3 regions of the Modestobacter versicolor genome follow, and region 1 is predicted to be linked to each of the others. Evidence: predicted binding sites of a transcription regulator. Region 1 holds the regulator's gene; each other region holds the start of a gene.
What was found. The regulator LexA, encoded in region 1, represses DNA repair genes until DNA is damaged. The targets are predictions, from matches to a motif close to TCGAACANNTGTTCGA.
Positions count from the first base shown of each region.

Region 1 (3,269 bases):
CGGGGTGACCGTCGACCTGCTCAGCGGCGGCTGGCTGGAGAAGCTGGACGTCGAGGTCTCCGACGTCGTCAAGGGCTGGGGTCTCCGCGACTCGGGCGCGTACTGGTTCGTCTGGGTGTTCACCCAGGCCGGTGGCCGGGGCTTCATCCTCATCGTGCTGGCCGGGCTGGTGGGGTGGCTCGCCGTCCGGCAGCGCACGCTCGTACCGCTCATCCGGGTGGTGGTGGCCCTGGCGCTGCTGACCGCGGTGGTCTACGCGTTCAAGTACGGCGCCGGCCGCACCGCTCCGGCCTACCCGGGGTCCTACTTCCACCGCGACGGCGCCAGCTACCCCTCGGGCCACGTTGCGAACGCCGTGCTGATGTGGGGTGTCGCCCGCTGGCAGGCCGTCGAGTTCGGGCTGCCCGCGTGGGCGCAGCGCACCGCCTGGCTGCTCAGCGTGCTGGGGCCGCTGTCAACGGGTGTGGCCATGGTGGCGCTGGACTTCCACTGGGTCACCGATGCCGTGGTCGGGCTGGCCGTGGGCCTGCTGTTGTTGGGCGTGGTTCATGCACTGGACACGCTGCTGGTGTCACGCTGGGTCCGTGCCAGAGCGGGCCGATCGCACGCCTGACCGCGCCGGCCGCCGCACCTGGGCGGGGGGCGCGGCCCTCTGCGCACCCCTGGGGCTGCTGCTGACCGTGCTGACGGCCGGCCCCGCCGCCGCCGAGGGCGCCGAGCCCGCTGCCTTCGGGACCGCCGCCACCCGCTGCGAGATCGCCGACCCGCGACTGCCGGAGCTCTCCGGTCTGGTCAGCGCGGGGGACGCCATGCTCGCCCTGAACGACGGCGGCGACCGTGCCGAGGTCTACGTGCTCGACGGCTCGTGCGCCGTCGGCGACGTGCGCTCGGCCGACGTCGACCCCTACGACCCCGAGGACATGGCGCTCGGCGTCGACGGCACCATCTGGCTGGCCGACACCGGGGACAACACCCAGACCCGGGAGACCGTGGCGCTCATCGGCCTGCGGGCCGACGGCAGCAGCACGCTCACCCGGCTGACCTACCCCGACGGGGCGCACGACGCCGAGGCGCTCCTGCTGGCACCCGACGGCACGCCGTACCTGGTCACCAAGGAGGTGCTCGGGGCCAGCTCGGTCTACCGCCCCGACGCACCGCTGGCCGACGGGGCCACCGTGCCCATGTCGCGGGTGCTCGAGCTCGGCTTCACCCTCACCGGCACCCCCGGTGGCCCGGTCGGGCGGGCCGGCGAGCTGATGGTGACCGGCGGCGCGGTCTCCGCCGACGGCCAGCGGATCGCGCTGCGCACCTACACCGACGCCTACGTCTGGCCGCTCAGCGGTTCCGACGTCGCCGGTGCACTGGCGCTGCCGCCGGTGCGGGTGCCCCTGCCCGAGTCACCGCAGGGGGAGGCGATCGCCTTCGCGGCCAACGACCGCGACCTGCTGGTGTCGGGTGAGGGGCTCCCCGCCGTGGTGACGCTCCTGCCGGCGGCTGGCGAGCTGGCGCCGGCAGCGTCCACCGGACCGGCGGACGAGGAGTCCGCGGCGGCCACGCTGACCCACGAGGTCACGCCGCTGACCGCCGGGCTGATCGCCGCACTGGTGGCCACCGGGCTGGTGTGGATCGGCGGCAAGCTGCGCCGTCGCCGCAGCGCCGGCTGACCACTGCCCACCCGATGGGCGGGTGTCGCCCCCTCCCCGTCCGGGAGGGGGCGTCCTCACACCCGGCGCAGGACGGTGACGACCCGGCCCAGCACCGTGGCGTCGTCGCCGGGGATCGGCTCGTACGCCTCGTTGTGCGGCATCAGCCAGACGTGCCCGTCGCGGCGCTTGTAGGTCTTCACCGTCGCCTCGCCGTCGATCATCGCCGCGACGATCTCGCCGTTCTCCGCGGTCGGCTGCTGGCGGACGACGACCCAGTCGCCGTCGCAGATGGCCGCGTCGACCATCGAGTCACCGGCCACCTTGAGCATGAACAGCGTGCCCTCGCCGACCAGCTCGCGGGGGAGCGGGAAGACGTCCTCGACGGCCTGCTCGGCCAGCACCGGGCCACCGGCGGCGATCCGGCCGACGAGCGGCACGTAGGTGGGACGCGGGGCGGACGCCTCGTCGACGCCGCTGGCGCCACCCGCGGCGGCCAGCGCCTCGGCGGAGGCCTCGGCGCTCGCCGCGGCCGCGGCGGCCTCACCGGGGAGGCGCACGTCGAGGGCGCGCGGGCGGTTGGGGTCGCGCCGGAGCCAGCCCTTGCGCTGCAGCACCGAGAGCTGGTGGGCCACGGAGGAGGCGGAGGAGAGCCCGACCGCCTCGCCGATCTCGCGGACCGACGGCGGGTACCCGCGGCGCTCGATGGAGTCGCGGATGACCTCCAGGACCCGGCGCTGGCGCTGGGTCAGCCCGTCGCCGGCCTCACCGCGGTCGGGGAACTCGCGGATCGCCGCTCCCGTGCCGGCGCCCTCCGCGGTGTCCGCACCGGCGCGGCTGCGCCGGGAGGGGGCCTTGCCGCTGCCTGCCGTCGGGCCGTCGGCCGCCATGTGTCCTCCTCGTCCGGCTGCCAGGGGCAGCGTTCCCGGTGCGTCGGTCACCGGTGCCCCGCCGCGGCCCCGGCGGGGCCGGGGACGGGCGGACCGGGTCTCGATCGCAGGAGCACGGTAGCGGGTCACACCCGTGTAGTTCAAACAGGTGTTCGAAGAAGTGCCGTGTCGGGGGTGAACTTGTCGGACCCGTGCGGTAGACATCGCACAGGCGTTCGAATCGAACAGGCGTTCGAGCACGGTGCTCGATGCCTGGTCGGCCGCCCGTCGTCCCGCCCGGCACCGTCACACCCAGGAGCGTCCCCCGATGGCCAGCCCCCAGCGCAGCGTCCCCGCCTCCTCTCCCGTCCCCGCGCGGGGTGTCGCGCCGGCCGGCCGTGGGCCGCAGTCGGTGGCCCCGCCCGTGCGGCGCGACGCGGTCCGCCCCGGCGCGCGGCCGGCCCGGTTCGACGGGCTGGGGGGTGGCCGGTCGGTGCGCGGCGGCTGCGCGGTCGAGCCGGCGGCCCTCCCGCGCCCGGCCGCCCACCCCCGCGCAGCTGCCCCCGGCCCGCTGCGGTTGACCCGCCGGGGCCGCCGGGCCCTGTCCGGGCTGTCCATCGCGATCGGCCTCTCCATCGCGGTGGCCACCGTCGCGGTGGAGCTGGGCCAGGCCGACGGGGGCCTGGAGCTGGCCGGCTCGTCGACGGTCGTCGTGCAGCCCGGCGACACCCTGTGGTCGATCGCCGGCGAGGTCGCC
Region 1 covers NZ_JACIBU010000002.1:45,548-48,816, reverse strand. The annotation lists gene FHX36_RS20250 (phosphatase PAP2 family protein) at 1-613, shown strand, start outside; gene FHX36_RS20245 (hypothetical protein) at 585-1,664, shown strand; gene lexA (transcriptional repressor LexA) at 1,721-2,533, opposite strand; gene FHX36_RS20235 (LysM peptidoglycan-binding domain-containing protein) at 2,841-3,269, shown strand, end outside.

Region 2 (3,269 bases), on a different contig from region 1:
GCGCTCCCGCACGGCGAGTCGGACGTCGTGGTGCCGGGTCACACCCCGCGGGGACCCGGCCCGCGGGCGCGTCAGGGAGCCGGACCGAGCAGGACCTCGGTGCCGTCGGGTCGCCAGGTGCGCCATCGACCGCCGGGATCTCGTTCGATGCGGAACCCGTGGTGCACCTTCGTGTGGTGGCGTTCGCACAGGAGCCCGGAGTTGCCCAGGCTGGTCTCCCCGCCGTGCAGCCAGTGGACGAGGTGGTGGACGTCGCACCACCAGTGCGGGGCGTCGCAGCCGGCGAACACGCACGCCCGGTCCCGGCGCACGACGGCCTTGCGCAGGCCCGGGGTGACCACCCGGTGGTCCCGGCCGAGCTCCAGCGGGACTCCGTCGGGGCCCATCACGATCCGGGAGATGCTGGCGTCGCAGGCCAGCCAGCGGGCGCGGGCGGCGGAGATCTGCGCGCCGAACCCGGTCTGCGCCGCGCCGGGACCGGTGGCCGGGTCGACCACGTCGTCGAGGTCGACGCCGAGGACCACGTGCGGCTTGACCGTGCGCAGCGTGGGCAGGGTGCCGGCGGCGAGCTGGTTGTCGCACAGCTGCACCAGCGCGTCCGCGTTCTGCTGCCCGCGGGTCCGCTCGTCACCCTTCGGGCGGGAGGCCTGCACGATCGACTCGATCGCCGCCTGCACCTTCTCCCCACCCACCGCGTCCAAGTCGAAGCGTCCGGTCACCGAGCCGTCGGCGTGCCGGGCGATCGACAACCGCCGGCCCTCGGTGGGATCCGGCTCCACGCCATCGGGGTCCAGCGCGGCCTCGAACGCCTGCACGGCGGTGATCAACGTCGAGTGCGGTGACTCGACAGCGACCGCCGTCCAGGCCTCGTCGAACGGCGCCAGCTCTACGCCCTGCTCCGCCGCCTGCGCCCGTTCGCGCTCGCCCACCGCGCCGGCGACGACGTCGAACTGTGCCGCGGTGACCGCACCCTCGGCGAACCCGGCGGCCAGCGCCGGGAAGTGCTCCAGCGCCCGACCCGACCGCACCACCCGCGACGCGTCGGCCGGGGCCAGCCGGGCATGGCCGATCAGCCACGACCGCATCGACGTCAGCCCGTCGTGCTCCGCGGCCTGCCGGACATCGGCATGCCGCACGGTCCGGGTCAGCTCGGCAGCGACCCGGTTGCCCACCGCCACCAGCAGGGCGACCCGCTCCAACACCTCACCGTCGGCCAGCTCGTGCAGGTCGGCGCCAGCGAGCGCATCCAGGACCGACCGCAGCTCGCTCACGACACCTCCCGACCGACCCGAACAGGTGTACGAAGTCTAGCCGAGCAGGAGTGTCACGACCACCCGTATCCCCAGGTCAGAGCCCTGTCCACAGATGGGCGGCAGGCCTTGACGTGGCGTCAGCCGGCGCGCTCGCGGAGCAGGTCGTGATCGATGACCGCCTGCAGGCCGAGGGTCTTGTAGCCGACCTCCTCGAACAGCACGACGATCCGGTCCTCCTCGTGGCGCATGACTATCCCCAGGCCCCACTCGGTGTGCTCGACGGCGGTGTCAACGGCGAACGGGTGGTCGCCGTCGACGACCGGTGCGGCGTGCTCGTAGGCCGACCCAGAGGTGCAGGTGTCGCAGTTGCCGCAGGGCTCGTCCAGCTGCTCGCCGAAGTAGCCGAGCAGGAACTGGCGGCGGCAGCCGGTGGTCTCGGCGTAGCCGCGCATCATCTCGATCCGGCTCTCGTCGACCTTGGTGTGGTGCTCGGCCAGCTCGCGGGCGGCCGCGGCGGCCTCCCCAGGGGCGGGGCCATCCGGTGCGGGGGCGGCCGCGCCCTCGTCGTCCAGCACGACGGCGCCCGCCTGCTCCAGCAGGTTCAGGTCGCGGACCAGCGGCGTGGCGGCCAGGCCGGTCTCCTCGCGCAGCTCCCTCACGTCCACGCCGTCCATGCCGGCGGCGGCACCGGCGCGCACCAGCCCGGCCACCTGCTGCAGCTCCTCCTCGGCCGGCGCCCCGGCGGCGAAGAACTTGCGGATGCCGAGGTCCTCGGGCCGGTAGACCAGCACGGCGATGGCCGGCTCGCCGTCCCGGCCGGCGCGGCCGATCTCCTGGTAGTAGCTGTCGACGGAGTCGGCGGGCTCGGCGTGCACGACGAACCGGGTCTGCGGCTTGTCGATGCCCATGCCGAACGCGGTGGTCGCGACGACGACGTCCAGCTCGTCGTCCATGTACGCCCGCTGCACCTCCTCGCGGTCGCTCTTCCGCAGCCCCGCGTGGTACGCCCGGGCCCGCAGCCCGCGCTCGGTGAGCGCCGCGGCGAACTCCTCGGTGCCCTTGCGCGTCGCGCTGTAGAGGATGCCGATGCCGTCGGCGGTCAGCGCGGTGACCCGGTCCAGGACGGCGGTGTGCTTGCCGTGCGCGTCCGCGTGCTGCTCGACCTCCAGCCGGATCTCCGGCCGGTCGAAGCCGGCGACGATCACCGCCGGGTCGGTCATCTCCAGCCGCTCGACGATCTCGGCGCGCACCGGGGGAGCGGCGGTGGCGGTCAGCGCGAGCACCGTCGGGTGGCCGAGCTGCTGCACGACCCCGCCCAGCCGCAGGTAGTCCGGCCGGAAGTCGTGGCCCCAGGCGGACACGCAGTGCGCCTCGTCGACGACGAACAGCGCCGGTGCCGACGTCCGGATGGCCTCGACGACCTCGGTCTTGGCCAGCTGCTCGGGCGCGAGGAAGCAGAAGCGGACCGTTCCGTCACGCATGCCGTCCAGCACTGCCTGGTGCTCGAGCACCGACAGGCTGGAGTTGAGCACCGCGGCCCGGCCGACGGCGTCCTCACCGAGCTCCTCCAGGCGCTGCACCTGGTCGCGCTGCAGGGCGATGAGCGGCGAGACGATGACGACCGGACCGTCCAGCAGCAGCCCGGCGACGGTGTAGACGGCGGACTTCCCGGCGCCCGAGGGCAGCACGGCCAGGGTGTCCCGGCCGGCGGCGACGGACTTCATCGCCTCCTCCTGGCCGGGCCGGAACTCGGTGTACCCGAGGACGTCGCGGGCCGTCTCGCGGATGCGCCTGGTGCGCACGGACGCCGAGCCGCCCGCCTTCGTGGTGGGGTCGGCAGGGCGCTGGTCGGTCGCGGTCACCGACGCCGTCTGCCCGGGCCCCGAGATCGGCAAACGACCCACGGGGTCGGGTCGCCCACCCCGTGCCGGGTACGTATGGTGCACAACCTGGTGCGTGCGCCGAGCCGCATCTGCGGGACCCGAGCCCGTTGATCCTCCGCACCTGCGGCCGTAC
Region 2 covers NZ_JACIBU010000001.1:3,319,772-3,323,040, forward strand. The annotation lists gene FHX36_RS16150 (HNH endonuclease signature motif containing protein) at 72-1,271, opposite strand; gene FHX36_RS16155 (RecQ family ATP-dependent DNA helicase) at 1,391-3,115, opposite strand.
Region 2: FHX36_RS16150 (HNH endonuclease signature motif containing protein) is a predicted target of LexA. The motif match lies at 1,289-1,304, and genes of this name have one in related genera.

Region 3 (3,269 bases), on a different contig from region 1:
ACGGTGAGGAAGTAGGAGGGGTAGCCGAGGGAGTCGATGACCGACAGCTCGTCGTCCAGCCGTTCCCGCACCGCGGCCGACGGCGTCATCGCCCGGCGGCCGAAGCCGGCCTCGCAGCGCGCCCGCAGCACCGCCGAGGGGCCCATCCCGCGCTCGGCCGCGGTGGTGACCACGTCGAGCTCGGGGTAGCGGACCGTGCCGATGCCGAGGTCGTCCCGCACGTCGACCGCGCACTGCTCGGCGACCCGGGCGGTGGTGACCAGCAGCCGCTGGGCGGCGTCCCGGTCGGGGCCGGCCAGGTCGTCGGCGAGGTCGGCCATCTCCTTGCCCGACTTCAGGTACCCCTCGGCGGTGCGCCGGTCGACGTGCCGCTCCCCCAGCGGCACCAGCCGGCGGGCGGCGTCGAGCACGTCGGCGGTGGGGGCGTCGAGGGCGTCGACGTAGCGCACCGCGTTGGTGAGCACCGCCGGCACCCCGGTCTCGGCGGCGAACCGCAGCATCGCCTGCGCCCGGGACCGGTCGCCCCGGCCGCGGTGGTGCACGACCTCGAGGACCAGCGCGGACCCGTCGTCGCCGCTGCCGAACACCGACCGCCAGGCGGCCAGCCGGGCGCGTGCCAGGTCCTCGTTCCCCGCGGCGAGCGCCCGGCCCACCGAGGAGTCCGGGCCCAGCAGCGCCAGCAGGCCCGAGGAGTGCTCGCCGGCCAGCTGCAGCGAGCTCACCGGCTCGCCGCGGGTGCCGCCGAGGTGGGTGGCGCTGGTCAGCCGGCACAGCGACGCCCAGCCGGCACCGTCGCGGGCCAGGAAGGTGACCCGCGGCAGCCGGGGGTCGACGCTGGCCCCGCCCCGGGCCGGTGACCGCCGGCCGGCCGGGTGGCGGGCGCGGTGCAGGTCGGCGGCCCGGACCCGGCCGGGCTCGCCCGGCTCGCCGCCGACTGCCGGGTCGACGGCGAGGTCGACCCCGAACAGCGGCCGGATCCCGGCCGACCGGCAGGCCAGCGCGAACTTCACCGCCCCGTACAGGCCGTCGCGGTCGGTCAGCGCGAGAGCGCCCATGCCGTGCTCGGCGGCCCGGGCGACGAGGTCGGCCGGGTGGTTGGCGCCGTGCCGCATCGAGTAGCCCGAGGCGACGTGCAGGTGGACGAAGGGGTCGTTCACGAACCGGGGCGACCGGCGGGGCGGCGGCGGCCGCCGTCCGTCGAGCGCAGCCGGGCCGGGCTCTGCGGGGGCACCGCGCGGCTGATCGCCGCCTCGACGACACCCAGGAAGGTGGTCACGTCGCGGACCAGGTCGTCGGCCTCCCGCTCGGTGACCGCGTGCGTGATCCCGGCCTCGGCCGCGGCGCGCTTGGCCGCGCCGGCGGCGAAGAACGCCGCCCACTCGGCCAGCTCCGGGGCGACCTGGCCGATGAGCACCCAGGCGCTGCGCGGCCGGCGGCGGCCCGGCTCGGGGCGGGTGCGGGCGGCCAGCACGGCAGCCGCGCCGCGCAGGGCGGCCAGGTGCGCGGTGGCGTACCGCCAGCCCGCGTCGGGGGAGGCGGCCGCCTCGGCCAGCCCCCGGTGGGCCTGGCCGAGCAGCTGGGCGGCGTGGGCCGGCAGCGGCGGGGGCAACGGGAGCTGGTCCTCGAACGACATGGCCCGTGCGGCGCCCATCAGTCGTGCACCCGGACGAGCAGCCACTGGTTGGCCGTGGGCTCCCAGGACAGGTCGAACACCCCGGCGAAGTCCATCCGGGAGCGGCCGGCGCGGACCGCCTCGACCCGCCAGACCTGCCGGGTGGCGACCAGCTCCGCCGACGCACCACCGCCGGCGTCGGCCTGCCACCACGGCGCGGTCTCGACCCAGGAGTCGAGCAGCTCGCCCACCGCGTAGCGGGTCTGCCCGCGCCAGAACTGGGCCGGCCCCGACGACCCCTGCTCGACCTGCACCTCTTCACCGACGCGGCCTCCGGCCCCGACGAGCACCCGGCTCATGACAGACTCCCGCACTCTCAGCCCCCCACCGGCCGGCCCGTCGCCCGGCCCGGCGGGGAAGCGCACGTGCACCGAGGTGCACGGCGGCCCGGGCCGGTGGACGGGTCCACCGGTGTTCGAACAGGTGTTCGAACACCTAGAAGTAGACCGGAGCCCGCCTGCAGCGTCAAGCCGACGCGGGCGTGTCCGCGGCCGTGTCGTTGCAGTCACTGCACCGAACGCCCGGCGGTCGGCCCGACCACCCGCCGGCGGGACCGGCTGACCGGCGCTGAGCACCGCGGATGCCGGGTGCGGCACGCCGCCCGGGCCGGTGGGAGGATCGCCGCATGACCGGAGCGGAGCCCCCGCACCACCCCCGGGTCGCCGAGGTCGCGCAGCAGCTGCGCGCGGCCGGGGCCGCCGGCGAGGTGCACGTGCTCACCGACAGCGCCCGCACCGCCGCCGCAGCCGCGGCGCAGCTCGGGGTCGAGGTCGGTGCGATCGCCAACAGCCTGGTGTTCGACGTCGGCGGTGAGCCGCTCCTGGTGCTCACCAGCGGTGCCCACCGGGTCGACGAGGCCCTGGTCGCCGACCTGCTCGGCGTCCCGGCGATCACCCGGGCGACCCCGGAGTTCGTCCGGCGGCACACCGGGCAGGCCATCGGCGGGGTCGCCCCGCTCGGGCACCCCGCCCCCATCGGCACCCTGGTCGACGTCGAGCTGGCCCGCCACGACCGGGTCTGGGCCGCCGCCGGGCACCCGCACACCGTCTTCCCCACCACCTACGACGAGCTGCTGCGGCTCACCGAGGGCACCCCCGCCGAGGTGGGTCCCGGTCCGGTCGCAGCAGCGCAGGCCGACGCAGAGGCGACCCACCGATGACCGACACCACGCCCGCCACCCGGGTCACCGAGCTGCCCACCCGCTGGCTGCGCGACCACCTGCACGAGGCGCTGGCCATCTACGGCGCGGCGATGGGCTACGGCGAGTCCGTGGTCGCCGGGCGCTACGGCTACGCCGTCCAGCACACCGAGCGCCCCGGCTTCCGGGCCGTCGGCGGCTTCGCCGAGACCGCGCAGGGCGAGCAGCTGGTCGGCTTCGGCTACGGCTACCTGGTGGCGCCGGGCCAGTGGTGGCACGACCAGGTGCGCAACGCGCTGGACCGGCGGACGGCGAAGCAGTGGCTGCCCGGCGCGTTCGAGGTCTGCGAGCTGCACGTGCACCCCGACCACCAGAGCCGCGGCCTGGGGCGCCAGCTGCTGCACGCGCTGGTGGCCGACCTGCCGCACCCCGCCGCGCTGCTGAGCACCCCGGACACCG
Region 3 covers NZ_JACIBU010000001.1:1,418,940-1,422,208, forward strand. The annotation lists gene FHX36_RS06860 (DNA polymerase III subunit alpha) at 1-1,157, opposite strand, end outside; gene FHX36_RS06865 (SAV_6107 family HEPN domain-containing protein) at 1,154-1,651, opposite strand; gene FHX36_RS06870 (DUF6504 family protein) at 1,651-1,971, opposite strand; gene FHX36_RS06875 (YbaK/EbsC family protein) at 2,298-2,831, shown strand; gene FHX36_RS06880 (GNAT family N-acetyltransferase) at 2,828-3,269, shown strand, end outside.
Region 3: FHX36_RS06870 (DUF6504 family protein) is a predicted target of LexA. The motif match lies at 2,088-2,103, and genes of this name have one in related genera.